3 regions of the Haloactinomyces albus genome follow, and region 3 is predicted to be linked to each of the others. Evidence: riboswitches for the same ligand, from Rfam matches in the RefSeq annotation. Region 3 holds a riboswitch; each other region holds the start of a gene.
The links. A riboswitch is a leader RNA that binds a small molecule or an ion and turns the genes downstream of it on or off. The one in region 3 is predicted to bind thiamine pyrophosphate.
Positions count from the first base shown of each region.

Region 1: linked by a shared signal. The riboswitch ahead of JOF55_RS14820 (thiamine ABC transporter substrate-binding protein) and the one ahead of thiC (phosphomethylpyrimidine synthase ThiC) in region 3 are both predicted to bind thiamine pyrophosphate.
Region 2: linked by a shared signal. The riboswitch ahead of thiD (bifunctional hydroxymethylpyrimidine kinase/phosphomethylpyrimidine kinase) and the one ahead of thiC (phosphomethylpyrimidine synthase ThiC) in region 3 are both predicted to bind thiamine pyrophosphate.

Region 1 is NZ_JAVDXW010000001.1:3,123,299-3,133,777, forward strand. It holds gene JOF55_RS14770 (AraC family transcriptional regulator) at 1-671, shown strand, start outside; gene JOF55_RS14775 (hypothetical protein) at 759-950, opposite strand; gene JOF55_RS14780 (SHOCT domain-containing protein) at 1,182-1,790, opposite strand; partial or broken gene JOF55_RS24485 (PNPOx family protein) at 1,829-2,133, opposite strand; gene JOF55_RS14790 (hypothetical protein) at 2,409-2,741, opposite strand; gene JOF55_RS14795 (DUF397 domain-containing protein) at 2,725-2,964, opposite strand; gene JOF55_RS14800 (Sco1979 family transcriptional regulator) at 3,214-4,113, opposite strand; gene JOF55_RS14805 (SAM-dependent methyltransferase) at 4,310-5,146, shown strand; gene JOF55_RS14810 (hypothetical protein) at 5,290-5,559, shown strand; gene glmS (glutamine--fructose-6-phosphate transaminase (isomerizing)) at 5,581-7,407, shown strand; TPP riboswitch at 7,430-7,539, shown strand; gene JOF55_RS14820 (thiamine ABC transporter substrate-binding protein) at 7,576-8,634, shown strand; gene JOF55_RS14825 (ABC transporter permease) at 8,757-10,334, shown strand; partial or broken gene JOF55_RS14830 (ABC transporter ATP-binding protein) at 10,334-10,479, shown strand, end outside.
Region 2 is NZ_JAVDXW010000001.1:1,321,034-1,331,512, reverse strand. It holds partial or broken gene JOF55_RS06220 (alcohol dehydrogenase catalytic domain-containing protein) at 1-392, shown strand, start outside; partial or broken gene JOF55_RS06215 (SDR family oxidoreductase) at 387-841, shown strand; gene orn (oligoribonuclease) at 1,049-1,696, opposite strand; gene JOF55_RS06205 (AMP-binding protein) at 1,770-3,332, opposite strand; gene JOF55_RS06200 (hypothetical protein) at 3,588-3,989, shown strand; gene JOF55_RS06195 (hypothetical protein) at 4,075-4,824, opposite strand; gene JOF55_RS06190 (hypothetical protein) at 4,952-5,221, opposite strand; TPP riboswitch at 5,473-5,618, shown strand; gene thiD (bifunctional hydroxymethylpyrimidine kinase/phosphomethylpyrimidine kinase) at 5,606-6,439, shown strand; gene JOF55_RS06180 (polysaccharide pyruvyl transferase family protein) at 6,447-7,586, opposite strand; gene JOF55_RS06175 (hypothetical protein) at 7,783-8,301, opposite strand; gene JOF55_RS06170 (coiled-coil domain-containing protein) at 8,311-9,285, opposite strand; gene JOF55_RS06165 (hypothetical protein) at 9,448-10,227, opposite strand; gene JOF55_RS06160 (DivIVA domain-containing protein) at 10,232-10,479, opposite strand, start outside.
Region 3 is NZ_JAVDXW010000001.1:1,843,704-1,854,182, reverse strand. It holds gene JOF55_RS08660 (FUSC family protein) at 1-178, opposite strand, end outside; gene thiD (bifunctional hydroxymethylpyrimidine kinase/phosphomethylpyrimidine kinase) at 467-1,372, opposite strand; gene thiC (phosphomethylpyrimidine synthase ThiC) at 1,509-3,191, opposite strand; TPP riboswitch at 3,184-3,312, opposite strand; gene JOF55_RS08645 (peptide deformylase) at 3,464-4,039, opposite strand; gene JOF55_RS08640 (DUF3263 domain-containing protein) at 4,253-4,789, shown strand; gene JOF55_RS08635 (LytR C-terminal domain-containing protein) at 4,786-5,478, shown strand; gene JOF55_RS08630 (AAA family ATPase) at 5,612-7,858, opposite strand; gene pssA (CDP-diacylglycerol--serine O-phosphatidyltransferase) at 7,971-8,903, opposite strand; gene JOF55_RS08620 (phosphatidylserine decarboxylase) at 8,900-9,667, opposite strand; gene JOF55_RS08615 (M48 family metallopeptidase) at 10,311-10,479, opposite strand, start outside.

The DNA.
Region 1 (10,479 bases), 1.3 Mb from region 3:
TTTCTGGCGAGCAGCCCCTGCTCGATATCGCCGTCACCTACGGATACGGCTCGGGTGAGGCGTTCGCACGGGCATTCCGTGCCATGCACGGTGTCGGACCGGCCGAAGCGAGACGTTCCGGCATGGTCCTCCGCTCTCAACCACGAATGACATTCCATCTCACCATCGAAGGGAGCACACCGATGGACTACCGAATCGTCGACAAAGACGCCTTCCGTATCCTCGGGCACAGCACCGTTGTTCCGATCATCCACGTGGGACCGAACAGCGCCATCAACGACTTCGTGTCCGGAATCGGCGCCGATGAGCTGGCCCGCCTGAAAGCTCTCTCGGACCAGGAACCACGCGGCATCGTCGCCGCCGTGGAATCCCTCGACGCCTCACGGGAAGAAGGTGCCCGGGTGCACTACCTGCACGGGGTCGTGTCCTCGGCGCCGACACCGCAGGGAGCGAGCGAATGGGACATGCCCGCGAGCACGTGGGCCGTGTTCACCGGAGAGGGCGAGGCACCGGAAGCCATCCAGTACCTGTGGCGGGATGTCTTCACCCAGTGGTTCCCCTCGAATCCCTACCGCAGCGTGCCGGGGCCGGAGATCCTGCGGACCGAGCTTTCGGCGAACAAGGCCGAGATGTCCTACGAGCTCTGGATTCCCGTCGAGTACGTCGAGTAGGGCGGCCGTGGCGCGGGACGAGGATGTGGCCCGCCATGGCACACCGTGTGTGCCATGGCGGGATCGAAGTTTTCCGGAAACTTCCGCTCAGACCGTGCCAATGTGGTGGGCGCCGCAGACGCCGCAGACCAGACGATCGGACAGCCCGGTGGCGTACTCGTGCGGGGTGGCTTCTTCCAGAGCGTGGTGACCGCACACCTCGCAGGCCACCTCGGAGGGAACCGCCGGGTCGGTACCGTCGCGCGGCGCAGTGAACAGGGCACGAAAATCGAAGGCCATCAGCAGCTCCCAACATCAGGATTGAATCGTTGGCAGCTAGTGCTCAACCGCCTCATCGGGGACAACACCTCTCCGGCGCCGAATGTTCCCCCGCGCGGGGATATTCCGCATGCCCGTGCGCCGGGTTGGAACAGCCGAGTGGCGCGTGTCTCGTGGTAACCACGCGGGCTGAGCACGATCGATCACCGAGGTAGTCATTTCGGTGTTACCGCGCTCACATCCGGTACGACCCTACAGTCGGTGGAGCAGTTTCGCTTTCTGCGTCGCGAACTCCTCCTCGGTGAGCACGCCGGCATCGCGAAGTTTGCCGAGACGCTCCAGCCTGTCCAGCGGGTCCGATTCCGTTGACGAGCCCGAGCCCTGCTGTGCCGGTGGGGCAGGCCGTGCCGGAGCTTCGGGACCGGTCCGGTTCGGCTTCGGGGAATGCTTCCGCGCGCGGTTCAACTTCTTCCTGGCCGCGTCGATGAAGCGCCTCGCGTCGGCCTTGTTCACGCTCTCGATTTCGGACCGCTCACGGCCTTTGTCCTGCAGATGAACGCCCTCGACCTGGTCGAAGGGAAAGTCCTCCGACCTGGAATCGACCCACCCTTCGTAGACGTACAGGACCCGCCGGTCGGTCAGCGCGAGCACTCCGAAGTCGCCTCCGCACAAGCCGATCGCGAGTTCTCCGACAGTCTCGTCGCTGTACAGGTACTTGGGCAGTCGGCGGATGTCCCGCTTGCCGCCGAACACGTTTTTCAGCCGCGCGGCGGCCTGGGCCAATCCCGGATATGTCGGATACTCCTCCTCGCCGACCCTCCCGGAGCCCTCCCCGCCGACGCCGAGAGCCAGCGTAGCCATTCGCCCCGGAGATGTGTGCGGCCTCGTGGAGACGTTACTCAGCCGTAAAGGTGGTTGGCGTATTCGGGGCCGTAGTAGCGTTCCAGCTCTTCGAGGCTGTCGTCGGGACGGTCGAGGGCCTTGGCGATCCGTGCGCGCGAGGGGAGTGCCTCGGGAGTCCCGTTTCCGGCTTCCACAGCGCCGACTGCAGGAATGCCTTGGCACAGTGGTGGAACACCTGCTCGATGTCCACGACGAGGGCCACGGGAGGCCGATGGCCCTGGACGGTCATCTCGTCGAAGAACGGCGCATCGCGCACCGGACGGGCGCGGCCGTTGATGCGCAATGTGTCACCACGGCCGGGCTGATCGGAGTTGATCAGCACTCGCATCGTATCAGCGGTGGCGGTTCGACGAATCGTCCGCGCGGCTCGGCAGTGCCCACAGGAGTACCAACGGGCCGAGGAGCAATGCGGCGGTGAGGAACCACGGCATCAGTACGATCGGAGCGCTCATACCCGCACCATCGGCCGCCACGACGGTTCTGTTGAGAGCGGAAGTGTCCCCTTTTCGGGGGAGTCGTGACCACGTGTGGAGAGCCGCGGAGCTGCGGAATGCCGGCCACGATATGCTCCTGGCTCTACGCGCTGCCCGGTATGATCAGTGATCCGGGGGTGCGGTCGTCGGGGAGATCGAGCAGGTCGTCGATCACCTCGCACACGGAGCCGGTGGACTGCCAGGACACTCTGGTCGGAGCGAGGATGTTCTCCTCGCTTCCGGGCATCCTGGTGGCCACGACATCGTTTTCGTCCTGCAGGCGGATCGCGTCGATGACGTTGTCGTGGGCGCGGACGCCGACCACGGCCAGAATCTCGCCCTGCTCGTCACGCGGGTGCATGAACCGGAAACCCCGTGCGACGAGCCGACGCAGGCGTTCGTCCGCGGCGGAAGTGGTGTCAGTGGAGGACGTCATCGAACTCACCGTCCTTGGCGCCTGCCAGGAAAGCGGCCATCTCGGCGCGGGTGTAGATCAGCGCGGGGCCATCGGGATGACGTGAGTTGCGCATCGCGATCTCGTCGCCGCCGAGGGAGGCGATCTCCACGCAATTACCGATCGCGCCGCTGCGTGTGCTCTTGCGCCACGCCGCTCCGGCGAGCAGCGAAGCCGACGTGCTACTGCGAATTTCGTCCGCCATGGTTGTCACCTTCTCGACGATCTGCCGGATGCATATGCACGTGCATTTGACCGTGCGGATGAATATAACATGGATCACAGCAACTGCACGTGCACTTGCACAGATGAACCCGTTTGTGGGACTTTCGGCTGTTGCGGAACGGACAGCCGGGCAACCGGAAATGGCAGCTGCGGCAGAAGTGTCGGCGTGGACGAAAACGGGCAGGTCCTCGATTCGGCGCCGGAACCGATGTCGGAGATGTCGGAGTTGTCAGAATTCGGCGCGCATCTTGGTGAGCAACTGCCGGGTCTGCTCGGGAGTCTCGGCATCCACCGCCAACCGATCGAGCACCCTGCTGTACAGCTCGATCTCCTCCGGCTTCTCCAGGTAGAGAGCCCCGGAGAGGTGTTCGATGTAGACCAGGTCGGGCAATTCGGACTCGGTGAATCGCAGCAGGCTGAACGCGCCTTCTGCCGCGTATCCGCTGAGCCGGTACGGCACGACCTGAAGCGTGACATGGGGCAGCTTGGTGATCTCCAGCAGTTGTTCGATCTGGGCCCGCATCACCTGCCGTCCCCCGATCGGTCGATGCAGCACGGACTCGTCGATCACCGCCCACAGGCGCGGTGCACCCGGTCGAGCGAGTAGTTTCTGGCGGTGCATGCGCAGGGCGACGCGGCGCTGAACATCCTCGCCTGCCAGCTCCGGGCGACCGTGGCCGGCGACCGCCCGCGCGTAGTCCTCGGTCTGCATCAGGCCCGGAACGAATTGCAGCTCGTAGGTCTGAATCCGCGAGACCGACTCCTCCAAACCGACGTAGTCCTGGAACCACTCGGGCATCAGATCGGTGTAGCGGTGCCACCAGCCGGGCTCGTTGGAGCGTTTGACCATGTCGAGAAATCCTTCGCGCTCACCGGCGTCGGTCACCCCGTACATGGTCAGCAGGTCGCTGACGTCGCGTTCCTTGAAGCTCACCCGGCCGAGTTCGATCCTGCTGATCTTCGACCCCGAAGCGCGGATGGAGTAGCCGGCGTCGGCTCGGGAGATCTCGGCCGCCTCCCGGAGTCGGCGTAGTTGTGCGCCCAGTACGATGCGCCGAGCTGTGGGGCCGCCGCTGTGCGCATCGGCTTGGCCGCCATCGGCCGAGTCAGGGGAACCAACCGTGGCCATTGCTGCTCCTCCCGTGCGTGCTGCGGTCACGCGGGTCCGTACTGCGCCGGTCCAGTACCGGACGAGGTTCGATCATTGCCTGCTATCGCGGTGGTCCGCGACGAATTGCCACAGTCGCATTTACCGTTCGCGTTTGGGGACCTACGCTCAGTGCGCCGTGATCAATACCCGTACCTTAACGCCTTGAGAGGCCCCGATGCCCGCTAGCAACTTCCCGACCGACGAGGCGGCCCCCGTCCACATCGACACCACCAAGGCGAGCATCGCCAGGGTCTACGACGCGTTTCTGCACGGCAAGGACAACTATGAGGTCGATCGTGAGGTCTTCCGGCGAGTTCAGCGGGTTGCGCCGGAAGCAGCTACTCTCGCCTGGGACAATCGGGACTTTTTGATCCGTGTCACTCGTTTCATCGCCAGCCAGACCGGCGTGGCCCAGTTCCTCGACTGTGGATCGGGGCTGCCGACCGCGGAGAACACCCACCAGGTCGCCCAGCGACTGCAACCGGATGCGCGCGTGGTGTACGTCGACAACGATCCCGTGGTGCTCGCGCACGGGCGGGCGCTGCTCGAGGAGAACGATCAGACCCACTTCACCGCGGCCGAGATCTTCGAGCCCCGCGAGGTCCTCGAGGACGAGGTCGTACGCAAACACCTCGACTTCTCCGAGCCGATCGCACTGTTCCAGCTCGGCACGTTGCATCACTACGACGGCGAGCGCAGCCCGGCCGACATCATGCGCGAGTACATCGATGCCCTGCCCTCGGGGTCCTATGTGGCGCTGAGCCACTTCTTCGATCCCGAGACCGATGAGTACAGCGATCTCGCCCGCCGGATGGAGGAGACCTTCCTGCACAGCCCGATGGGAACCGGGGTGTTCCGTACCCGCGCCCGGATCGAGGGGATGTTCCCCGGCCTCGAGCTCGTCGAGCCCGGCCTGACGTTGTGCGCCGACTGGTGGCCGGACGGCCCGCGGCTCAAGCAGTTGGATTCGGTGTCGCACTGCATCGTCGGTGCCGTCGGCCGCAAACCCTGACGTCACCGTAGCCTCGCCCGAGCAAAAAATGCAGTTTCGCGCGAAACTGCAAAAATCGAGTGAGGGTCGCCCCGTACCGATTCCTGCCCGATATCGGGCAGGAATATTGCCTTTGAACGTGGCCGCTGCCAGTCTTCGAAGCCATGAACCAGTGGGTCCCGGCCGAGTTGGTCCGTCACGTGGCCGAATCCACCGGACTGCCGCCATCCACTGCGGCTCGCGTCGCCGCCGATGTCATCGCGTACTTCGACGAAACCACCGAGCAATACGTGCGGCGCAGGCACGCCGAGCTGCAGCGGCGCGGCTACAGGAACGCCGAGGTATGGACGGCGATCACCGCGGAGCTCGCACAACGCCCGGTTGCTCCGCCGGAGCTGTCCGAACGCCGCCTCCGGCGCATCGTCTACGGCTGAGCCGAGCGGAAAGGGATAGCCATGTGCGGAATCGTCGGTTATGTCGGCAGCCGGGAAAGTACTCCGATCCTCATCGAGGGCCTGCACCGGCTGGAGTACCGGGGCTACGACTCGGCCGGATTGGCGGTGGCCCGGCGAGGCCGCCTGCGGGTCACCAAAACCGCCGGATGTGTGCAGGACCTGCGGGACCGGCTCGGCAAGAACACCACGGGGACGGTGGGTCTCGCGCACACGCGGTGGGCCACACACGGAGAGCCGAGCGATCTCAACGCTCATCCCCATGTGGACCCCGGCGGACGCATCGCCGTCGTGCACAACGGAGTCCTCGAGAACGCGGAACCACTCCGGAAAAAGTTGATCGACGACGGCGTGCAGCTCGCCTCGGACACCGACACCGAGATCCTGGCCCACCTGATCGCTGCGACGGTGGATGCCGGTGGCGCATCACTGGAGGACGCGGTCCGCGCCGTTCTGCAGCGCGTCGAGGGAACCTACGGGTTGCTCGTGCTCGATGCCCGCAATCCGCGTGAACTGGTGGTGGCCCGCAACGGGAGTCCGATCGTGCTCGGCATCGGCGACGGTGAGATGTTCGCCACCTCCGATATGGCCGCACTGGTGCGGCACACCAACCGCATGGTCCACCTGGATGACGGTGAGCTCGCCACCATCAGCGCCGATGCCTACCGAACCAGCACCATGCAGGCCGACCCCACGGACAAGGTCCCGGCGGCCGTCGACCTGGCCGACGAGGACTACCAGCTGAACGGCTTCCCCGATTTCATGCGCAAGGAGATCCACGACCAGACCAGGGCCGGTCACCGTGCACTGCGTGGGCGACTCGACGAGCGGTTCGCCACGGCACGCCTCGACGGTCTCGGCCTGGATGCCCGGGAACTGCGCGCTGTCCGACGGGTGAAGTTCCTCGGCTGCGGATCGGCCTACTACGCGGGACAGCTCGGTGCCAACCTCGTCGAGGAACTGGCCCGGCTGCCCGCCGACGCCGAACCGGCCTCGGAGTTCCGCTACCGCAATCCCGTCATCGAGGAGGGCACGCTCTACGTCGCCGTCAGCCAGTCCGGTGAAACCCTGGACACGCTCGCGGCCGTCCAGGAGCTCAAGCGCAAGGGCGGTCAGGTGGTCGGCCTGGTCAACGCGGTCGGCAGTGCCATCGCCAGGGAATGCGGCAGCGGCGTCTTCCTCCATGCGGGGCCGGAAGTGTCCGTGGCCTCGACCAAGGCCGTCACGAACATGTCCCTGTCCTTCGCGCTGTTGGCGCTGCTGCTCGGCCGGGTACGCGATCTTTCGATGGCGCACGGCAGGCGGCTCGTGGCTGCGCTCGCGGCGATTCCCGATCGAATCACGGACGTCCTGGCAGCGGAAGAGCAGGCAATCGCAGCCGCCGAGCGCTATGCCGGTACCGAGCACATGTTCTTCGTGGGACGGGTCCGTGGCTGGCCGGTCGCTCGTGAGGGCGCCCAGAAGCTCAAGGAGATCTCCTACGTCCACGCCGAAGCCTACGAGGCGGCCGAGCTCAAGCACGGGCCGCTGGCGCTGATCGATCACACCATGCCTTCGGTGGTGATCGTCCCCGACGACGAGCTGCTGGCCAAGAACATCGGCACGATCGAGCAGATCAGGGCCAGGAACGGCCCGGTCATCGCGATCACGAACGCGGACCTGCCGGAAGGTCTCGCCGAGACGGTGATCCGGCTTCCGCGTGGTGAGCCGGAACTCGATCCGATCCTGTTCACGGTCCCGCTCCAGCTGTTCGCGTATCACCTGGCCACCGCACTGGGACGGAATGTCGACAAGCCGCGCAACCTGGCCAAGAGCGTGACGGTCGAATGAACGGTTGACAGTGCACTAGACTCGCGGTCGCCACGGGAGTCCAGTGTGCTGGGCTGAGAGGAGGGTGCAGGAGCCCTCGACCGTCCACCTGAACCGGATCATGCCGGCGCAGGGAGGCGCTGCGATCAGCTCGACGTGCGCACGCGTGGCATGATCTCGGGAGGATCGTTGAACCGTTTGCTGCGCCGTTCGGCTCGGCTCGCGGGTGTGGTCGTCGTGGCCGCACTCACCGCAGGCTGCTCTCTCATCGGTGCCCAGGGCAGTGAGCAGGGCACGCGCACGGTCACCCTGGTGACCCACGACTCGTTCGCCGTCGCCGACGAGACGCTGGCGAACTTCGAGCGCCGTTCCGGAATCGAGGTGACGATCCAGCGCCGTGGTGATGCGGGCGCGCTGACCAACAAGCTGGTGTTGACCAAGGCGAACCCGATCGGCGATGTCGCCTACGGCATCGATTCGACCTTCGCCTCGCGGGCGCTGGACGAGGGTGTCTTCGTGCCCTACGAGCCCGCCGGGGCGAAGAAGATCCCCCAGCGCTACTCGATTGGTTCCGGTAACCGGCTGACTCCCATCGATGCCGGCGACGTGTGCGTCAACATCGACACCCGGTGGTTCGCCGAGCACCGGATCCCCGAGCCGACGAGCCTGCGCGACCTGACCGAACCGCGCTACCGGGGACTGCTCGCCGTCCCGAGCCCGGCGACGTCCTCGCCGGGACTGGCGTTCCTGCTCAACACCATCACCACGTTCGGCGAGTCCGGTTGGAAGGAGTACTGGCGCGGTCTGGTCGCCAACGACGTGCGAATCACCTCCGGGTGGCAGCAGGCGTACAACCAGGACTTCTCCGGGTCCGCAGGCCGGGGCTCGCGCCCGATCGTGCTGTCCTACGCGTCCTCACCCGCCGCCGAGGTGCGACCGGATGGCACCTCGCGCACCCGAGCACTGCTCGACACCTGCTATCGGCAGGTCGAGTACGCCGGGGTACTGGCGGGAGCCGAACATCCCGAGGCGGCACGCGCGGTGATGGATTTCCTGGTTTCGCGGCGGTTCCAGGCACAGGTCTCCGAGCAGATGTACGTCTATCCGGTGGTGCGGGGAGTGGCACTGCCGGAGAGCTGGCAGAAAGTGGCTCCCCGGCCGCAGCGGCCGGCCGAGATGAGCCCCGACCGGATCGAGCGGAACCGGCAGCGCTGGGTGCAGCAGTGGCGCACCCTGGTTCGGGGCTGACGGTGGCGGTTCTCGGGAAAACCGCGCCGTCGAAAAACGTGCCGCCGAGGACCACCTCGGCCAACGGAGCCGGTCCCCGCTCCGGTTCGTCCGGGCATCGGAAGTACTCCATCGCCCTGGGGATGGCCGCGACCGCTGTCCTGGGGTTTCTGGGGTTGTTTTTCGCCTGGCCGGTCGTGGCGATCATCGGGCTCGGGCTCGACGGTGGTGTGGCCGAGGTGCTCACCAGCGCCCGGACCTGGGATCTCGTCGCCTTCACCCTGGGGCAGGCTGCCGTGTCGACGGTGCTGGCGCTGTTGGCCGGTATGCCGGTGGCCTATGTGCTGGCACGCGTCGCGGTGCCCGGAAAGACACTGCTGCGCGCGGTGGTCACGGTCCCGTTCGTACTGCCGACGCTCGTGGTGGGGATGGCGTTCCGCGCGCTTCTCGGTGCCGAGGGCGGCGGCGGTGCTTCCGGCCTGCTGGGGATCGTGCTGGCCAACGCGTTCTTCAATGTCTCGGTCGTGGCCCGGACCGTGGGAGGACTGTGGACGCATCTCGATCGACGCACCGAGGACGCCGCCCGCTCGCTCGGGGCGTCCCGCCTGCGGGCGTTCATCTCGGTGACCCTGCCCGCACTGCGGCCCGCCCTGGGATCGGCGATGGCGATCGTGTTCCTGTTCTGCTCCACCAGTTTCGGTGTCGTGCTCGTCCTCGGTGGCGGCACCTACCGGACCCTGGAAACCGAGATCTACCTGCGTACCGTGCGCCTGCTCGACCTGTCCGGGGCGGCGGCACTGTCGTTGCTGCAACTCGCGGCGGTGCTGGCTGCGCTGGTGATCGCCGCGGTGGCGCGGCGGCGCCGGGAGGCGGCGCTGCGGTTGCGCAGCGCAGGCGACACCGCGCGGCGACCCCAGGGGGCGGAATGGTGCGTGGTGGGAGCAGCGGTCCTGGTGGTACTGGGATTGCTGGTCCCCATCGCGGGTCTCCTCGCCCGCTCGGTGTCCACCCGTGACGGCTGGAGTCTGGCGGGCTATCGGGCCCTGGCCGGGAGCGGGGACAACGGCACGCTCGCGGTATCGGGTTGGGAGGCCGCCTGGAACTCCCTGCGTACGGCGGCCGACGCGACCTGGATGGCGCTGCTGCTGGGTATCCTCGCCTCCATTGTGCTGGTCGGGCTCCGGCGCCGTGTCGCGGCGGAGATGATGGATGCGGCCCTGATGCTGCCGCTGGGAGTCTCGGCGGTGACGGTCGGTTTCGGCTACCTGATCACCTTGGACACACTGCCCGGTGACCTGCGCACCTCGCCACTGCTCGTGCCGTTCGCGCAGGCACTGTTGGTGACCCCGCTGGTCATCCGCATGGTGCTGCCGGTGCTGCGGTCGATCGACGGGAGGCTGCGGGAGGCCGCGGCAACGCTCGGTGCGAGCCCGTGGCGGGTGAGGTGGGAGATCGATGCCCCGTTGGCTGCGCGGGCCGTGCTGGCCGCAGCCGGATTCGGGTTCGTCGTCGCTCTCGGTGAGTTCGGCGCCACCAGTTTCCTGGCCAGACCCGAGGCGCCGACCCTGCCGGTGGTGATCGCCCGGTTGCTCGCGCGGCCCGGCGAGCTGAACCTTCAGATGGCCTACGCCGCATGTGCCCTGTTGATGCTGGTCACCGCGCTCGCCGTGCTCGTCATCGAGCGCATGCGAGTGCGTACCGAGACGGTGGGAGAGTTCTAGTGGGCTTGGAAGTGCGCGATCTGTCCGTCCGGTTCGGGCCCTTGACGGCCGTGTCCGGTGTGGACCTGTCGGCCGCCGATGGCGAGGTGCTCGGACTGCTCGGGCCGTCCGGGTGCGGCAAGTCGACGCTGCTGCGCGCGGTAGC
Region 2 (10,479 bases), 520 kb from region 3:
CCGCGGTGTGTGTCTGCGGCTCGGACCTGTGGCCCTACCGCGGTGTTGAGCACGTCGACGGCCCGAGGCCGATGGGGCACGAGTATGTCGGCGTCGTCGAGGAGCTCACCGGTGGACTCGGGGCGCACGGCCTCATCGGGGCGGTCGGTATCCAGGAGGCGATGATGCAGGCCATCCGCGCCACCCGCCTGGGCGGACACGTCGGCTACGTCGGTATCACCCACGACGTGCGGTTGCCGGGTGAGGAACTGTTCTTCTCCCAGGTGCACCTGCACGGCGGTCACGCCCCGGTGCGCCGGTTCCTGCCCCAGTTGATCGAGCTGATCTTCAACCGCGAGATCGACCCCGGCAAGGTCTTCGACCTCACCCTGCCGCTGGAGCAGGCGGCCGAGATCACCGAGGACGAGTGGGACCGGCTCGTCGCGGTCAACTGCGCGGAGTGTTCCTCAGCATGCGACACGAGATCCCGGTGATGCTCGCCCACGGCGGCGGCGCGGTCGTGAACACCTCCGCCGGCGCCGGGGTGAAGGGCTTTGCCGGGCAAGCCGCCTACGCCGCGACCAAGCACGGCGTCATCGGGATCACCAAGTCCGCAGCCCTGGACTACGCCTCCGCAGGCATCCGCATCAACGCGATCTGCCCCGGGATCATCGACACCGCAATGATCGGGCGGCTCACCGGCGACATGCGCGAAGGCCGGGAGAACGTGATCGCCCAAGAGCCGATCGGCCGCCCGGGCAAGCCCGAGGAGATCGCCGCGGCCGTGCTGTGGTTGTGCTCCGACGAGGGTGGCTTCGCCACCGGCCACGCCATGGTCGTCGACGGCGGCCAAACCGCGTAACCAGCACGGGGTCCGGAGAAGAACCGCGAGAAATGAACGGTAGCGAGCATTGCTGCTGGGCAAGACGGGGCGGAGGAGTTCTCACCGGGGTTGGGCCGACGCGGTGACCTGCGTTGTCGTGCCCTCTGTTCCGGTTCTTCCCCGGACCTCGTGACCGCTGTGGTCTGGCGTCGTCGGTGCTCGGCCGTGTCGTCCGGTGCAGCCCTGCTACTCCTCGGTTGCCTCGCGGGCCTTCTCCGTGCCGCCGACTTCGGCGGCACCTTCGAGCAGCTCGGTGGCGACCGCTTGCGCCTCCTCGCTGCTGGGGCCGGGCTGGGGGACGAACGCGGTACGCCGGTAATAGGCGAGCTCGCGGATGGATTCGCGTACGTCGGCCAGCGCCCGGTGCGCCAACCCCTTCTCCGGCTGCGCGTAGTAGACCCGAGGAAACCACCGGCGGCACAGTTCCTTGATGGAGGAGACGTCGACCATGCGGTAATGCAGGTAGGCGTCGAGGGCGGGCATGTCGCGGGCGATGAAACCACGGTCGGTGGCGATCGAATTCCCGGCCAGGGGAGCGGAACGCCCATCGGGCAGATGACGACGCAGGTAGTCGAGCACCTGCTGTTCCGCGTCTGCGAGGCTCACCGCCGAGTTGCGGACCTCATCGGTGAGCCCGGATCGTTCGTGCATCTCACGCACCACCTCAGGCATGCCGGCCAAGGTGTCGTCGTCGGCGTGGATGACGATGTCCACGCCCTCCCCGAGGATGTTCAGATCGGCATCGGTGACCAAGGCCGCGATCTCGACCAGGGCGTCGGAGCCGAGATCCAGACCGGTCATTTCGCAGTCGATCCACACTAGGCGGTCGTTCACCCGCGTGAGCCTAACGCGCCACGGCGGGTGATTGCCCGGTTGCCGGTGTGTGTGGACGTGCGTACCCGGTTGATTACCGACCGTGTCGAACCGGGGAGTCGGACCCGGTGCTGTCGGGAAGCTCACGCGGAACGACCTTGCCGGTGGCGTTGCGGGGAAGCCGGTCCAGGAACACCACGTCGCGGGGTCGGGCGAACTGCGACAACTTCGGACGAACACGTGCCCGCAGCGTTTCCGCGTCGAGACCGCTGCCCTCAGGGGTGACGACGAACGCGGCGAGGCGCTGACCGTATTCCGCGTCCGCCACTCCCGTCACCGCCACTTCCGTGACCTCGGGCAGCGAGGCGATGGCGTCTTCGGTTTCCTGCGGATAGACGTTCTCGCCCCCTGAAACGATCATGTCGTCCGCGCGGCCTGCGACGAACAGGCGCCCGGCCGAGTCGAGGCGACCGAGGTCGCCGGTGGGCATGAGTCCGTCGTGCAGCTCCTTGTCGTATCCGTTGGTGTAGCCCTCGAAGAGCATGTCGTTGCCGACGAAGATCCGTCCGGTACCGCCGGTGGGCACGGGCTCGTTGTCGCTGTCGAGCAGGCGTAGCTTCGTTCCACGTGGCGCGGTGCCTGCCGTTCCCGGTGCCTGCCACAGATCGTGCGGGGTGGCGATGCTCACCCATGAGGCTTCGGTGGATCCGTAGAAGTTGTACAGGACCCGGCCGAATTCGCGTTGAAAGTTCTTCGCGAGGTCCGCGGACAGTGCCGAGCCGCTACAGGCGACCACCCGCAGCGAGCGGTGGTCGTAGGGAGTGCGCACGTCGGCCGGGAGCTCGAGTATCCGCTGGAGCATCACGGGCACGGCGAACACGGAGGTGCAGCGGTGCCGCTGGATCGCGGCCAGAGCCTGTTGGGGTTCGAACTTGCGGCGCAGTACGAGAGTGGCACCGAGCACGATGCCGAGCTGAAAGCCCGCGATTCCCCAGGTGTGAAACAGCGGAGCACAGATCAGCATCCGCTCCCCGCTGCGCAGCGGCATTCGGGAGAGCACGGTGGCGGCCGGTGCCAGTCCCGGTGGGTCCGGGCGACGCGCCCCTTTCGGAGGGCCGGTTGTGCCGGAGGTGAGCACGATCATCCGGCTGTGTCGCGAGGGGCGGGGGAGTGGCCGTGCCGATGAATTGCCGATGAGGTGTTCCAGGGTGGCGTGCCTGGTGGTGCCCTCGGTCCATGCCAGCACCATCTGGGTGTCGGTGAGAGCGGTGACGTGTTCGAGGAATTCGTTGTCCACGACCAGGAGTCCGATGTTCTGCTCGGTGACAACATCGCTTATCTGCTGTGCGCTCAAACCGGTGTTGATCAGAACGGCATCGGTCCCGATCTTGGAGCACGCGATGACCGTTTCCACCATCCCGTGGTGGTTGCGGCACAGGATTCCCACCCGCGTGTCGCCGCTGGGGCCGCGCTCGCGCAGGCCGTGCGCCAACCGGGTGGTGCGCTGCTCCACCTCGGCGAAGCTGAGTGCGCCCCGCTCATCGATGATCGCCGGGCGGTCGGGATGGCGGATGGCGCCGACGGCATAGCCCATCGGCGGCGTGATCCCCCATCGCCGCCATGCGAGCAGAATGCGTATCAGCTTGTCCGGCCGCATCGGCCGGAGGACACCTTGTCGCGCCAGTGTGCCCACGTTGAGCAATTCCGGGGCCCTGCGCAGGCACCAGGACGCAATCCGGTCGGCAGCCCTGGTCGAGGCGCGGGTCCCGCACGATGCCCGTTTCGGAGAATCGGTCGCCACGTGTCCCCCTCTCTTGAGGCTACTGGTGAGTAGATCATGCCCGGAACAGCTCATTCGGGGCAATGAGATGGACGGTGATTTTCGTTGTTCCGGGCTGGGAGACTCGGTTGTGTGGGCGGTTTCGACGCACGATTGTGGCGCGTGCTTCACCGGGTATTGCTGATGTTGGCCGTCGGTGTAGTGGGGTTGCTTCTGGGGCTCGAACCGCGTCCGGACCGGTCGGCTTCGCTGTTCGGTCTGCTGCTCGTGCTGATCGTCGCCCTGCCGGTATCGGCGACGGTGTGGCGACTGCCGCCACACGCTCGCCGGGCTCTCCGGAAACTTCCGCGTCACCGACCGTTGCTTGCTCTTACCGCAGGCCTGCTCGCCTGCGTGACGCTTCTGATCGGATGGTGGGCCTTGGTCAACGCCCTGTTTCCCGGGACACTGTCACCGCTGGCGCTGGCTCTTGCCGGGGTCGGCGCCGCGGGAGCCACAACCGGGATCAACCGTGTCACCCGCCGGCGCCTGTAAAACGGCGTTCGGAGTGGCCACCGCCGTGTGGCCACGTCCCTCCCCCGGAGGCTTACCTCGGCACCGGGCTTGCCTCGAGCCTGCCTCAGATCGGGCGGACGGTCAGTCCTCGCGGCTCACTCGTGAAGGCCAGAACGCCCTCGAAGTCGGCAATGGGCAACTCGTCCCGGACGAGTCGGTGCGGTCCACCGGAGGTTTCGACGGTGATTTCCCGTGCGGAGAAGTCCTGGGCGGCGAACTCGGGCCCCTGCAGGTGAACGTGCAGACGCTGCTCGTGCAGTGTGATCGCCACCTGGCCGCCGGGAATCGACAGCGGCTCGCCGTCACGAGTGATCGTGATGCTGCCCTCGTCCGCATTCTCGGGGTTCTCGGGAAGCACGGCGACGCGGGTGAGTGCGACATCGCGCGCGGCGTCGGTGCCGGACATGCCGATGACGTCGCGCGTGACCTCTCCCTCGGGCTCTCCTGCGGTGGGCTGGGGAGTGAGAACAGGGGCACGGGTCTTGGCCGCGAGCCGGTACGGTTGCCACGCCCCCGCGCCGACCAGGTTGACCACCGCGGCGACCTCGGTGTCCGCGAGGAGCTGCTCGCTGTCCGGTGCCGGAGTCACCTCGACGGCAGCGACACCTCGCTCACCGAGCAACTCGCTCAGCGCCTTCGCTCGCTGGCGTCCGTGCCGGTCGAATCCGCGCGTGATGGCGACGGTGTCGGACCCGGTCGAAATATTCGCAGCCGCGTCGGTGAGCCCGGCCAGCGGGGACCACAGCGCTGCGGGGTCGGCCGGGGCGCTCCGCCCGGAGCGAACGGAGGAGGGGGTGTCGGTCGTACTGTTCATTACCCCAACTCTAATCCGCTCGTGAGGGTTCCCTCACTACGCGGTCCGGAAGTCCGTGCTGTGACTTCGCTCGCTGCCGCTTCGATCATCCGGTGGCCTGCACTGAACACAGTGCGATAAGCCCGGGTCAACTGTCCCAGGTGCTGACGATGAGTCCTTCGACCGTCTCCTGCCGGTCGGCCACCTCGGTCTGGCAGTTCGGGCAGCGAGCCGTGATGCGACGGCTCGCGGGTTCCCGGGAGGCAGGCCAGGTCTCGTAGGGCAGCTTCACCATGGCCGAGCACAGGGCGGTGACGAGGTCGCCCGCGGGGCGCGATCCGGGGTGGTTGGTGATGGCGTGCCTGAGCTGCTGACCAGCAGGAACGATCCACCAGACGTGTTCGCGATCGAGAAACACCGACCATACCCCCTGGCTTGTACGGCGGCCGGAAGCCCATGAGCTCGGAATCCGGCCCTGCTCAGTTTCGGACGCTGGGATCACCCTGTATATGGCCCGTCCGAGGGAATTTGTGGGAACAATCGTCGCAGTGCGTAACGCCATTCGCGTGCAGCGCCGTTCTGCCGGGTGCGAATGCCCGGTGGCCCGGTGGCCCGGTCGATCCGATCGAGTAGCCCTTCCCGGCACTTGACCGTCCTTGCTAGGTTGATCCGCGTGACGCGGGGTGCCCGACCGCCCGATGCGCTTCGCACGGTGCGTTTCACGCAGTGCGTTGCACACGGTTGCTCGGGCTGAGAAGAGACCCGTCGAACCTGAACTAGCTCGCACTAGCGAAGGGACGTCGTGAACGAGACGCAAACCCGGTCGGGCACCAGGACGATCCCCAACGTCCTGACCATCGCCGGAACCGACCCCAGCGGCGGCGCCGGTGTGCAGGCCGACCTCAAGTCGTTTTCCGCGCACGGTGCTTATGGGATGTCGGTGGCCACGGCACTGGTCGCGCAGACCACCACCGGTGTGGCGCAGGTGCACGAGATCCCCGCGGAATTCGTCACAGCGCAGCTGGTGACCTTGCTCGACGATGTTCGCGTGGACGCCGTCAAGATCGGCATGCTGGCCAATGCCGAGGTGATCCGGGCGGTGGTGAGGTTTCTGGACGACTACGCCCCGCCGCATGTCGTTCTGGACCCCGTCATGGTCGCCAAGAGCGGTGATCGTCTGCTGGCCACCGAGGCCGTGCGTGTGCTCCGCGAACAACTGCTGCCTCGGGTGGATCTGATCACTCCCAACCTGCCGGAGGCCGCCGACCTGCTGGGAACGGCCGAGGTCACCGAGATCGACGGAATGCGGGCGCAGGCCGAGCGTCTGGCCGGGCTGGGAGCCAAGCGGATTCTGCTCAAGGGCGGCCATCTGGCAGGCGAGTCGAGTGTGGATGCGCTGTATGGCGACGGCTCGACCGAACTGCTGAGCGAGGAGCGTGTCGTGACCACCAACAACCACGGCACTGGCTGCACGCTCGCCGCCTCGATTGCTGCTCTGCGCCCGCAGCGCCAGGAATGGGCGAGTGCCGTCCGGGAGGCCAAGGCATACCTCGGCGACGCATTACGGGCAGCCGACCGGCTCGACGTCGGCCACGGGCACGGACCCGTGCATCATTTTCACCGCTGGTGGAAATGAGTCGCGGTCAGTTCCCGTAGATCCTTCGCGCGAGTGCGGCCTTGCCTTCCTGCAGGTCCTGCAGGATGCTCGGGATGAAACCACCCTCGCTCGGCATCGCCGGAACCTGTAATCCTTCGCTGAGTCCCCAGCCCGAGCCCCGATCGATCAACGATCGGTGCTTGTTGGTGTAGTACCCGGAATTGATCGACACCGCGACACCCCGGGCACCCGCGGCGGCGGCCATCAGATGCATGTGGAACCGAGTGGACAACCACCGCTGGCCTGCGGCGGCGGGCAAGCCGTTGTCCATGATCTCGGAGAAGGGGTAGAAGCGCGCACCGGGAAGGGCGTGCTCGACCAGCATGAACACCTCGCGGTCGACTCGCGGGATTCCCTCGACGAAGCCCACTTGTTCGGGGGAGACGCCCCACTCCCGCAGGGTGTCGAGCAGGAAACCGGCCAGCGCGGGCACGGTCACGTCGAGCAGGTCGGACTGGACGCAGATCATGACCTCACGCAGGTCGTCACCGCGGAACAGGCCCGGCTCGATCCCGAAGAACAGGTCATCACCGGTGCACTCGACCTTTTCCGAGGAATGCAGCAGACCACCGGACGGCTCGTCGCGGACGTCGACGATCTCGAACTGTGCCACGAGGCTCCGGAGCAGGGCCTGCGCCTCGTCGATGACCGGCCACAGACCCTGGCCGGTCATGACGGCGCGTCCGCCGGAACGGCGCACCGCCGCGACGGCGGCGGCAGGCAACCCGATGTGGCGTGGCCAGATGCCGTTGACGAAGCCACCACCGATGAGATGCACGAGGTCCACCCGGGCAGCCAGCTCGATACCTGCGGTCCAGCGCGGGGCCATACCGGGATCGTTGATCGCGTGCTGGACGAACGAGGCGACCTCCCAGGGTTCTCCGGAGGGTGCTTCCCAGCACAGTCGCCAGAAGGTGTCGGTGATGCGCAGGTTCGGATGCAGGTGCCCCAGCAGGACCTCGCTGGGGCCGGGATTCGGACAGTCCAGCCATATCTCGCTGTCCGGGGCGGTTCGAGCCAGGTACTTCAGCCACGTGGCGGCGATGAGTTCGTCCCCGTAGTTCGGATGACCGGTCGTGGCGACCAGGTAGATCGTCGCGGGCGCACGGGACTCGCGGCTGGTCACTGATGGCTCCTGTCGGTTGCGGTGCTGCCTGAACAGTCGGCAGGACACAACCGAACGTAGCAGCGCGATCGCCGACGTGGCGCATCGATTCGATCACCGGTGGTCACTCACCAGGACGAAAACCTCGTCCGAGGCTGGCTTCCTGCGTGCTCGGGTGGCGTGTTGCAGGGCCGGACGGTACCTGGGAGCAGGACGGTCACCGCTCGGTGAGCTCGGTCCGGAGGCGGTTGGCGCGCTCGCGAACACGCTCGAAATGCGCGGCATGGTGCTGTCGGAAGAGATCGGACGGAAGCTCGGGGAGATCGACCGGTTCCTCGCTGCGCTGTGCCGGAGGGTTCGCCTCCGTGGCGATCGCCTGAGGTTCGTGCGGATCCGCCTGCGAGGGCTCCGCACCCTCCGAGGGAACCGATCGCATCGCGGAAGCCGTCGATGCTTGCGCGGCCGAGTCGGTGCTCTGCGCCGATGCGGTGGGGTGGGTGGGCCGCACGGAATGCTTCGAGGTCGTATTCACCGCCCGAGCCGGTTTTGTGGTCCCTCGCCGGTTCAGGGCGTGCCTTCCTTCCCCGCCGGACCGTACGGCACCGCGTTCGGCACCACCGCTGTGCTTGGCGCGGTGCAGGATCGGCCAGAAGACGAGTGTCGCCAGCACGAGACCACCGAGAAACGTCAGAACCAGTATGCCCGTGTCCGGGGTGAGAAACTGCGCGAGCAACATGGCTGTCCCCTAGCTCCGTTGGGCAGTGCCGTGACCGTCGGCGGTGTGACCATCGGTGGTGTGACCATCGGTGGCCACGGGCATCGCAGAGTCCAGGCTCGTGCCGTTGTTGTTCAGCGGAATGGTGTAGGTCCGGACGTTGTCCTGCTGCTCGGGCAGTCGGACCGGCGGTGGGTCCGGCAGCGGTGGCTGCTGGTCGATGTCGGAACTGGGAGCCTGTGCGTGCAGGGCTGTGGTGGATGCGTCGATGGTGTCCGCAGCAGTGCCCAGAGAGGACAGAACCGTTTGCCGGAGCTGTTCCAGCTCGGTGCGCTTGCGATGTATTTCCTCCTGCACGTCGAGGCGAAGCTGCTCCGACTCGGCGTCCCGTTGCCCGCACTCCTGTTGAGCACGTGCGATCAGTTCGTTGGCCTCTTCCTGTGCCGAGGAGACCATTGCCTTGTATTCGTCGCGAATGGCCTTGCGCAGCCGATGCTCTCGTTCCCGCATGTCATGGACCTGACTGGCGTGTTCCCGCCGCATCTGGTCCCGACGCCTCTCGACCTCGGAGAGCAGCGAGGAACATTCGGCCCGCAGTTCGGCTGCGGCGTTCTCGGCCTCCTCGACGAGACGGTCCGCCTCGTTCTCCGCGGAACCCCGGACGATCTCGGCCTGGTGCTGTGCCCGCTCCCGGAGTGTCTGAACCTCGTCCTCGGCGGCCGAGAGCATGTTCTGTACCCGTTGGGAAGCGGCAGGCAGCCCGGTGTCGGAGGACTCGATGCGTTTGAGTTGCTGCTCGGTGTCGTGGAGATCCTGCCGTGTGCTGTCGTAGAGCTTGCGGAGATCCGAATTGAGCCGGACTGCCTCGTTGCGGTCGATCGTGACGATCTTGAGCTGATCTTCCAGGACTTCGATGTGGTCGATGACCTGGTTGCGATGGAAGCCCCGGAACTGGACGTCGAATCCCGGCCGGAGCGGGATGACGGCTTCGTCGGATTCATCCATAGCGGATACTCCCTTCCGGATGAACCTGTCGGGAATGGGCCTGTGCGACTCGGCCTGTGCGAAGAGTAGGCGGATTCGGTGACTCTCGCTCAGTGGAGAGCGGTGACCACCCGTTCAGGTCATGGGCAATCGCCGTCCCGGTACCGTGATCGCGGTACCGGGTTACCGCTCGGGTGGTCGCGAGGTGTGATCGGAGGGGACATCGCCCAGTTGCATCCGCAACTCGGCGATGCGTCGGCGAGCAGCCTCCATGGGTTCCTCATCAGGTTGGAACCGCACTGCCGCACCATCCGTGGGATACGGGGGAGGGCTGTTCCCGTTCCTGTCCTGCTCGGGCCATCCGACCTGCGGGGATGGTGCCGGTGAATAGGAACCGTTGCCCGCTTGGGAACCCGTATGGGAACCGTTGCCCACCGGAGAGCCGTTGCCCGTGCCGTTCCCTGCCGGGCCCGTATCCGCGGGAGAGTGCGGTTCGACGGAGACCGGTTGGGTCGGCAGGTCGGTACCGGTGGTTGCCGAACCGTCCGATTCGTGGCCGGAGCGCACCGGTCGGGCATTGTCGGCCCTGTTCTCCGCCTGCTCACCGCTCGTCGTCGCTATGTGCCCGCTCTGCTGGGGAAAGCCGTTCCCGGCGGTGTTCGGGGGGAGGGACGGTGCCTGCGCCTGCCGCGGAGACGGCTGTGGACCGACGACTTCCGGTGGCTGCTGCTGCCCGGCGTCTCGATGATATTCGGGTTCGACACGGCGGGGCGTACTCGGCGTGGCGGGGTCGCCGGACGATGCCGCGGAGGTCGTGAGTCGGGCGACCTCCTGGCGTAGCCGCGCATTGCTACGTCGGGTGCGCACCACGAGGAAACCGGCTAGGAGAGCGGTAACCAGAACCCCGAGTAGGAATGCGATCAGTATCCTGGCGAATTCCCCGAGGGAGGGATCGAGTGGCATCGGATCAACTTCTCTGCTCGACGGGACGCACGGGGTGTCCGAATCCTGCGTGTGTCCGGGGCCTGGTGCCCAGGGGAAGTTCTTCGTGGACGACGTCGTCGTCGGTCACCGCGCTGACCGGAAGTTGTCCCTGACCACCCTGGGCACCGTCATGACCCGCCTGGATCGGGATGTGCAGCCGTTTCCCGGACTCGTCCGTGGATTCGGCAACGTTGCCACGGGACTGGTCCCGGGCCGGGTCCATATCGGAGG
Region 3 (10,479 bases):
CACCGACGAGCGCGAAAGCGGTTGTCAGCCCGGCGAGGAGGGTGGGTGCGGCCAGGCCGAACGCCCATCCGACCGTGCTCGCGGCGACGACGGCGAGCACGACCACGGTGGCGTACTGGTGCTGCCGTGGGTCGGGTGCCCCCGCTTCCGTGGCCAGTCGCTCTCGTACTCGTTTCAATACTGATCCAGCTATGCCTTCGACCGTTCCCGACGCTGTCATGACTCCCTCGGCGGAGCGCGCGGCTTGCCCCGTCCCGGCGGAGGTGCGGGAGGGGATACGCGGACGCTTCACGCCGTATGTCGACGTCGAGTACGCCAGGGGTTACGGCGAGGGGACGAGAATCACCTGTACGAGTGCTCCTTTCGGCCGGAGCACGGCCTGCCGAGCACCGACTGAACCGGGTGCCGAGTACGGTGGCTTCTTCGGTCGGTGGAGGACCCGGTTCGGGCGACGAAGCACCGGTTTCTAGATCGAGCGCGGACTGATGCGCCAGAATGTCGATACCGGGCCGACACCGGAACCGAGCGGATACGCGTGCTCCACAGAGCGTGTCACGAACCGCTTGCCCTGCCGGACCGCATCGGGCATCGATGCACCCCTGGCAAGTGCGGCGGTGATCGCCGAAGCGAATGCGTCACCGGCGCCGTGCGTGTGCACGGTGGAGTAGCGAGGCCCGGGCAGTGGTGTCGCCTCGCTACCGTCGAAAAGCAGGTCGACGCACTCGGGATCGTCCGGAAGATGCCCGCTTTTGACGAGCACCCACTCGGGCCCGAAGTCGTACATCGCCTTGGCCGCGTCCCACAGCTCCGCGCGGGTACGGACGTCGATGCCGGTCAGCAGCCGTATCTCGTCGAGGTTCGGGGTCACGAGACTCGCGCGGGGGAACGCCTCGTTGCGCAAGGCGTCCAGCGCGTCCGGCTGCAGCAGTGGTTCCCCGCTCCGGGAGGCAGCGACCGGATCGACGATGAACGGCGCGCGACCACCACGGCCGATGCCCTGGGAGTCGCACGCCGCCACCACGGCCTCGATGCATCCTGTCGATGCCAGCATCCCGGTCTTCGCGGCGTTCACCCCGATATCGCCTGCGACCGCCTCGATCTGTGCGGCGACCGTCTCCGGCGGGATCTCGACAATGCCGTTGACCCCGACGGTGTTCTGCACGGTCACCGCTGTCACGGCGGTCATCCCGTGCACGCCGCAGGAGAAGAACGTGCGCAGGTCCGCGTGCATACCGGCGCTGCCCCCGGAATCCGACCCGGCGATCGTCAATGCCGTGGGGGGCGCAGTATCGTTGGCGGGCCGCACTTCGTGAGCACCGGCTTCGACCGGCACGTACGGTCGCTGCGGCGTGCTTGCCTGCTCGTTCTGCATCGCGTTCATGCTACGGGTTCACCGCATCGTTCCTCACCGGTCACCGGGTGTGGTGCTGCAGTTTCGCGCACAACCACAGCACCCGAAGTGCCCGGCCTCTGCCACGAGCGCACCGGCTCCGCACGCGCGCCGCCGGTCAATCGGCGACGGGCAGGTAAACCCGTCCACCCTCCTCCGTGAACTCCTCGGACTTCTCACGCATCCCGGCCTCGATCGCCTCGACACTGGTCAGACCGTGCTTCTCGGCATAGTCGCGCACGTCCTGAGTGATCTTCATCGAGCAGAACTTCGGTCCGCACATGGAGCAGAAGTGCGCGGTCTTGGCCGGTTCGGCGGGCAACGTCTCGTCGTGGAACGACTGGGCGGTGTCCGGATCCAGTGCGAGATTGAACTGGTCGTGCCAGCGGAACTCGAACCGCGCTTTCGAGAGGGCGTCATCGCGTTCCTGCGCTCGCGGATGTCCCTTGGCGAGGTCGGCGGAGTGCGCGGCGATCTTGTAGGTGATCACACCGGTCTTGACGTCATCGCGGTTGGGCAGCCCGAGGTGCTCCTTCGGCGTGACATAGCACAGCATTGCCGTCCCGGCCTGTGCGATGTTGGCCGCACCGATGGCCGAGGTGATGTGATCGTAGGCGGGTGCGATATCGGTGGCCAGCGGCCCGAGCGTGTAGAACGGCGCCTCGCCGCAGAGCTCCTCTTCCCGGCGCACGTTCTCGGTGATCTTGTCCATCGGCACGTGCCCGGGACCCTCGATCATGACCTGCACGTCGTGCTCGCGGGCGATGTGGGTGAGTTCGCCGAGTGTTTCCAATTCGGCGAACTGGGCACGGTCGTTGGCATCGGCGATGGAACCGGGACGCAGCCCGTCGCCGAGCGAGAACGTCACATCGTAGTGCCGCAGAATCTCGCACAGCTCGGAATAGTGCGTGTAGAGGAAGCTTTCCCGGTGGTGGGCCAGGCACCAGGCGGCCATGATCGAACCGCCGCGCGAGACGATGCCGGTGACGCGCTGCGCGGTCAACGGCACATAGCGCAGCAGCACTCCCGCGTGCACGGTCATGTAGTCCACACCCTGCTCGCACTGCTCGATCACGGTGTCCCGGTAGATTTCCCAGGTCAGCTTCGCCGGATCGCCGTCGACCTTCTCCATCGCCTGGTAGATCGGCACCGTGCCGATCGGTACGGGGGAATTGCGCAGGATCGACTCGCGGGTTTCGTGGATGCGCTTGCCGGTGGACAGGTCCATGATCGTGTCCGCGCCCCAGCGGCCTGCCCACACCATCTTCTCCACCTCCTCTTCGATCGAGGAGGTCACGGCGGAGTTGCCGATGTTGGCGTTGACCTTGACCAGGAAATTCTTGCCGATGATCATCGGCTCGCTTTCCGGGTGGCACCGGTTGGCGGGAATCACCGCGCGCCCGCGGGCGACCTCGTCGCGCACGAATTCCGGACTGACGTTCTCGCGGGCGGCGATGAACTCCATCTCGCGGGTGACCACGCCGGACTTCGCCCAACCGAGTTGAGTGCGGTGCTCCCGACCGTCGGTCCAGCCGGTGCGCAGCGGATGCAGGCCACTGTGGACGTCCACATGGGCTGCTTCATCGGTGTAGGGACCCGAGGTGTCGTAGACGTCGAGGTGCTCACCATTGGACAGCTCGATGCGGCGTGCAGGCACCTTCAGGCCGGACTCGGTGGTGTGGTGGACCTTCCGCGAGCCGCGGATGGCTCCCGTGGTGACCCCGGCATTGTTTCCGCCGGACTGGTCACCATTGGACGAAAAAGCGTCGGAATCGGACAGCGCCGGAGACACGTCGGCCATGACTTTTCACTCCCTACGCCGGTATTACCCGGTCAGGTTCAGGCGGTCGGCGGCCCCGAGCCCCTGTCGACTCAGCCGCCCTCTCAGCCCGCTTCCGGTGCGAGCTCCCGCAGATTTCGTTGTCGGGTATGAGGCTAGCCATATTCGGTGCCTCTTGCCAAGTGGTCTTCACTCCCCGGACGGAAGTCGGGTGTTCCGCTGGGCTGATGACCTGCCGGAGCCCTTCGGTCCGAGCCTGGACACCGGCGAGTTCCGACGGCCGTGGTCCGGCATCATTCCTCGGCGAACGGATCGCTTTCCTCGGCGGGGTTCCAGGACAGGCCCGGTACGCCCCAGCCGTTGCGCTTGACCATCTTCTTCGCCGCCCGTGCGTTGCGGCCGATCAATCGGCTCAGGTAGAGATACCCGTCCAGATGGTCGGTCTCGTGCTGCAGGCAGCGGGCGAGATATCCGGTGCCTTCCACCTCGATCGGATTCCCGTTCCTGTCGGCTCCCGTCACCTTCGCCCACTCCGCACGCCCTGTCGGATAGCTCTCCCCGGGTACCGACAGGCATCCTTCCCAGTCCTCCTCGGGATCGGGCATGCCCTGCGGAACCTCGGAGGTCTCCAGCACCGGGTTCACGACCACCCCCTGGTGGTAGGTGCCTTCGTCGTCCGGGCAGTCGTAAACGAAGACGCGCAGGTCCACGCCGATCTGGTTGGCAGCCAGCCCGACCCCGTTCGCCGCTTTCATGGTCTCGACCATGTCGTCGATCAGGGTTTGCAGTTCGTCGTCGAAAGCCACCACCGGGCGCGTCGGAGTGTGCAGTACCGGATCACCGGCGATGCGGATCGAGTGCACGGCCATGTACCGCACTGTATCGCCCCGGTAGTGCGGGAACGGCCTCCTGTGCACCCGTGGGGTCCGGCGAGATCGCCGGATGATCAACACAACGGAATGTGGCTTGCACGGCGTGAGATGCACACACCGTGGATCATGACATGGTGTAATGGAGGTCAGGACTCACACGAGTGTGATTCCTGCGAACGCGGGTGCCCCGATCGCGAGGCGAGGAGTCGCATGGACGCTGCCCAGATGTTGACTGCGCAGGAGATCGCCCGGCAGTGCGAGCACATGGCGCGCATCGTCGAGCAGCGTCGGAGCGAGCCCGAACCGGCGCCGCCTCGGCATCTGAAGCTCGCCGATCCGATCACCGAGCCGATCGAGCGGATCAGCGAGCCGACCGTGCCGGACGAGCCGCAGCCGTCCGAGCCGACCTCCGAGGGGCAGCGGGCGCGTTCCCTGAGTTCGCGGGAGTGGAGCATTCTGGCCTTCGAACGGCAATGGTGGAAGCGGTCCGGGGCCAAGGAACGAGCGATCCGTGAGCTGTTCGATATGCCCGTGTCCCGCTACTACGAGGTTCTTGCTGCGTTGGTGGACAGGCCGGAAGCGCTCCGGGCGGATCCCATGCTGATCAAGCGTCTGCGTCGGGACCGGGACGGCCACGCGGATGCCGAACCCGCGTATCCGATCGGAAGCGAACCGGCATACCGGCCATTTCCGCAGCGGAGCTCTTCTCGGCGGGAGACCGAGACGAGGGGAGCCGAGACCCGATGACTTCCGGAGAACCACCGGTCGGACCGTCCGCGACCAAGCTCGTCGGTTTCGTACTGATCGGCTTGGGCGTTCTCGCAGCGGTGTTCGGCGTCGCCACCGTCGTCTCCGGCGGGACACACAGTGTCGCGCAGTCGACGTCCTCCACTCCGCCGCCTTCGCCCACCGCGGCGACTCCGGCGTCCGGCGCGTCCCCTGCGGTGCCCGAGCCGTCCGCGGCACCATCCCCGGAGCGGACATCGCAGACACGGTCTCCGGGCGGGAAGCCGGGGACACCGGGAGCATCGCCGAATGGCGGGCGGAGCACAGCAGTACCGGCCCCCGGAAAGCCGGGGCAGGTTGCTCCGGCCCCGGACGCGCCGGGCCGGAACACGGCGGGTGCGGGCAGCGATCGCCGCATCGCGGTCCGCATCTACAACAACAGCATGATCAGCGGGCTCGCCCATCGCGCAGCCGAGGATTTTCGGCAGGCGGGCTACACGGTCTCCGAGATCGGCAACTACTCCAGTGGCCGGATCCCCACCACCACCATCTACTACCGGCCGGGCACAGCCGAGCAGCAGCAGGCCGAGGCCATCGGCGCGCGGTTCGGTGCGCGGACCGAACCGCGTTTCGACGGGATCACCGACGCCAGTCCCGGCATCATCGTCATCGTCACCAAGAACTACGACGGCGCCGAGCCCGGCAAGTGACCGACCCCCGGTGATCGACCCCCGGTGACCCACTCCGGTGGCCGGCCACCGGTAACCGATCCCGGTCCGATACGCTGCTCGGCCTCCTGGCGATGGAGGGGTACCGAGACGCCCGTAGGCACCGTCGCAGTGGTTACCGGTTCCGGTAGGACTCGAAGGCGGTGATCTGCGCGGGGTCCAGGGAGGGCCGGACGGTGGCTCGGGCGGTTTCCACGTGGGCGGCCGATACCTCGGAAGCGGTCAGTGATTCCCGCATGGCGCTCAATGCCGCCTCGCGGATGAGTGCGGTGCAGTCCGCCGCCGAATACCCCTCCAGGGAGGCGGCGAGTTCATCCAGGTCCACATCGGATGCCAATGGGGTGTTCGCGCTCGCTGCTCGCAGGATCTCCCCACGTGCTGCCGCATCCGGTGGCGGTACCGAAACCGGGCGCTCCAACCTGCCCGGCCGCAGCAGCGCGGGATCCACCAGTTCGGGACGGTTGGTGGCGCCGAGTACGACGACATCGTGCCTGGGCTCCACACCGTCGAGTTCGGTCAGCAGCGCTGCCACGACCCGATCGCCCACTCCGGAGTCCGAGGACTGACCCCGTCTGGGAGCCAGTGCGTCCACCTCGTCGAGAAACACCAGTGCGGGTGCCGCGTTGGCGGCCCGCAGGAACAGTTCCCGCACCGCGCGCTCGGATTCTCCGACCCACTTGTCCATGAGTTCGGCCCCTTTGACCGAGAACACGTTGAGCCTTCCGCTGCCTGCCAGTGCGCGTACGAGGAAGGTCTTCCCGCAGCCGGGCGGGCCGTGGAGCAGCACCCCGCGCGGCGGCTCGACACCGAGCCGAGTGAAGGAGTCCGGATACTGCAGCGGCCACAGCACGGTTTCGGCGAGGGATTGCTTGACGTCGACCATGTCACCGACGTCGTCGAGTGTGAGCCCACCGGTCTGCAAGGTGTCCGATGCGGACATGGAGATGGGGCGCACGGAGCTCAGCGCCTGTAGGAAGTCCTGGTGGTGCACGCGTGGCTCGGTGCTGTCCGCTCCCGCCTTGTCGGGGCTGCTCCGATGGCGCAGCGCTGCCTGCACGGCCGACTCGCGGCACAGTGCGACCAGGTCGGCGGCGACGAATCCCGGTGTGCGTTCGGCGAGGTCGCCGAGTTCGACATCCGGAGCCAGTGGTGCATGACGCAGCAACACGCGGAGGAGATCGGTGCGGACGCCGGTGTCGGGCAGGGCGATGGTCAGTTCCCGTTCCACGAGTTCGGGCTCGCGCAGGCGCGGATCGAGCGCCTGTGGTCTGGCACTGGTGACGACGATCGCCAGGCCCGAGGTGGTGACGGCCGCGCGTAGCGTGTCGAGCACGACGGTCGCCAGCGGCGGCGGATCGGTGCTCGGGAGCAGCTCGTCGATGTCGGTGATCAGCAGGACGCAGGAACCGCCGCCACCGGCGATGGTCGTCGCGCGGTTGATCGTTTCCTGCACGCGCCGTGCGGCGGTGGCGGCTTCCAGCGCGTTCACGCTGGGGGCCGACATCTCCACGAGTTCGGCACCGACGGCACCGGTGACCGAGCGGGCCAGGGTGGCTTTGCCCGCCCCTGCGGGACCGCTGACCAGGACACCGAGGTGTGGTTTCGCGCCGAGGCGCTCCAGGAGTTCGGGCTGGTCGAACGACAGTCGGAGCCATTCGGTGAGTCGGCTTGCCGACTCGCGCGCTCCGACGAGATCGGAGACGGCGACGGTCGGGTGGGCCTGCGACTCCGAGCGCTCGGAACCGGCCTGCGATGCCGGTTCGCTCGTCGGTACGGCCGCAGGAGCGGGGCCGGCTTGCTGCCCGCGCCAGGTGACCACGGTGGAGGGGTGTACCGCGACGGGGCCGAGAGGATCACTGGCGGCGATGGTGACCAGTTCGTTGGTCCAGGTCATGCCGAGTGCGTGGGAGAGTCTGCTGCGGACCTGTCCCGCATTGGTGGCCGTCGAGGGGGCGAGGTCCTGGGGAAGCAGCGAGACCGTGTCACCGGTGCACAGGACCTTGCCGGTCAGAGCGAGGCGGATCGTTTCGGGGGGTACCGCGGCGGTGGCCAGCCGCGAACCCGAGACGGTGACACTGCGGGCGGCGGTGACCCGGGCAGGAGCGACCACGACCTCGGCGCCCTCGGCGAGGCCGAGATTGGTCAGTGCGATGTCGTCCACCAGCACGACACCGGTCGGACCACCGGACTTGGCGGCTGCGGCGAGCGCCACGGTGACTCGGCTGCCGGTGAGTTGTACGGCATCCCAGGAGCGCAGGTTCAGCGCATCCAGTACTTCCGGATGCAGCCGCACGACACCGCGCCGGGTGTCCGCGGCCGACGTCGAGAGGCGAGCGGTCAGGGTGAGTGCGGGAGAGGCCACCCACCCGAGACTAATGCGTGTCCGGTGGACCCTGGTGGGGGATGAAGTTCTCCCGGAAACTTCGGCCTTCTCCCCGGCGCGAGGGGAATCCCGGTTTTGCCGAGAACCGAGCTCAGCGGCGGCTGCGGCGCAGCCCGAGTCTGCGCTGGCTCCGCCTGCTCGGTCCCTCCGGATGACCGTTGCGCCGTGGCAGACGTACCCGCCGGGCGGCGCCGGCCACGCTGCGCCGAAGTGGCGGCCGCAGTCCGAGGCGGCGTTGGGTGCGCCTCCGGATCGCGCGTCGTTCCCGTGGCGGCGCTTCCCAGGCCTCGGGGTGCTTGGCCAGCCATGCGTGACGGTAAACGGCATAGGGAATGTGCAGTAGGTAGATCACCATCGCGATCGCCAGGGACATCAGCGGGAACGTGACGATCCCGGCGGCGAGGAGCCCGACCAGTACCAACAGTGGTGCCACCGTCCGGGCGGGGACCTTGACGGTTTTCAAGGACAGCGTCGGTACCCGGCTGACGGCCAGCGCCGCGATGGCCACGATCCACACCATGACGATCGGCTGAGCCGACCACCAGCCGTCATGGCCGATGTAGGCGGTCACCACCAGAGGTAGGAGCGCGAGCAGTCCGGCAGCCGGTGCGGGGACACCGACGAAGAATTCCTTGGTGAAGGTGGGCTGGTCGGTATCGTCGAGCAGGGTGTTGAACCGCGCGAGGCGCAGGATCATGCACACGGCGAAAACCAGCGAGACGACCCAGCCGACCCGATCGCCCTGCAATTGCCAAACATAGAGGGTCAGTGCCGGTGCCACGCCGAAGGACATCGCGTCCGACAGCGAGTCCAGCTCCGCGCCCATTTTCGTGGTGGCGTCGAGCAGCCGGGCGATGCGGCCGTCCAGCCCGTCGAGTACCGCGGCGACGCCGACAGCGGTGATCGCACCCTCGAGCTGCTTGTTGAGGGCGAACTGCACCGCGGACAGACCCGCACACATCGCCAGCACCGTGATGGCGTTCGGGAGGAAACGAACACCGGGATTGTTGCGGACGACACTCATGCGTTGTCGTCGCCTCCCAACGTCGAGGGGGAGGAGGGTTCTGTGGGGGAGGACTGTGCCGCGGGCAGGTCGGCGAGGATCGTCTCGCCGCCGATGGTGCGCTGGCCCGGCTCGACACGTATCCGACTGGTGGCGGGGACGTAGAGGTCGACGCGTGAGCCGAACCGAATCAGACCGTAGGTGTGGCCCGCCAGTACCGTGTCGCCCTCCCGTGTCGAGCACACGATCCGGCGGGCGATCAGCCCGGCGATCTGTACCACGGCGAGGTCGTGGCCCTCGGTGCTGCGAATCGCCATCGAATTGCGCTCGTTGTCCTCGGCGGCCTTGTCCAGGTCGGCGGAGACGAACTTGCCCGGCCGGTAGGAAACACCGGTGATCCGCCCTGCGATGGGGAGGCGCTGCACGTGCACGTCGAACACGGTGAGAAAAGTACTGATCCGAGTCATCGGCGCCGGGGACAAGCCCAATTCGGGCGGCGGCGTGGCCTGCTCGACGTGCGAGACGGTGCCGTCGGCGGGGGAGACCGCGATGTTCGGCACGGTGGGTGTGGTGCGGCGTGGCTCGCGGAAGAACCAGGCACACCATGCGGTGATGATCGCGCCGATCATTCCTGCGGGCCGCCAGAGACGGCGCAGCAGCAGCGTGGCGGCCACGGCGCCGAACACGAACGGGCGCCCGGCCGGATGCATCGGCGGTATGGTCGTACGCACGAGCCCGGCCAGATGCGCCAGTGGACTGGTTTTTCGGTCTGTTTCGATGGTCATCGAGGTGGTTCGCCTCTACGTCGGAGGTCACGATACGGCGGCCGATGTGCGGTCGTCGTCGTTACAGCATCGCCGACACGCTTACGGCTTCCGTCGCCAGGGGGTGGAGTCGATCATGGAGTGTCGATGCAAGGCCTTCTGAACTGCATGAAACGAAGACATCTCCGCGACTCTTCCGGTTGGCCGGGTTGGCCGGTGTTGGCTGAGACCGTGTGGCCGTGACTGCTCGAACGAGCACCAACATGGCCGTGGGGCCGGAGCGGCCGAAGCTCGGACGGCGGTTCGTGAGTTCTCGTGCCGGATCACGGTACGTTCCCGGCAAACAGGTCCGGGGTGGGACCGGCACCCCCGAAGTGCCGGTCCCACCCCGGACCCACGGCCGCCAGGCACCTCCCCGTTGGCACCTGGCGACCTCCCCCGGATGGGTTCGTGCGCCCCCCGACGGCACACGCACCCGGTGTGTCCACCCCTCCCTCGTCGGTAAGCAGGATGAGGAAGTCGGGGACAACGGAGAGATGTCGCTCCTCCACGGTTTGTTACGCGTTTTCCAGTGTAATTGAGCTCACAGGAAGTCCGTAGCCGCTAACGGAGGACATTGGGCACGAATTCAGTGACTTACGGTGACAAAGTGGGGCGATCATACTCACCCGTCCCGGTTTCGTTGGTCTTCCACGTTCATCCGAGCCCCCATCAACTCGTCGAGTCCCCCGTACGGCGCTCCACGAGTTCCGGAATCGGGCGTGCTGTGGACCTCCAGCAGCACCAGATCGTCCTCGCCGGGGCGCGTGCTCGCCGAGTCGATCTCCGATACG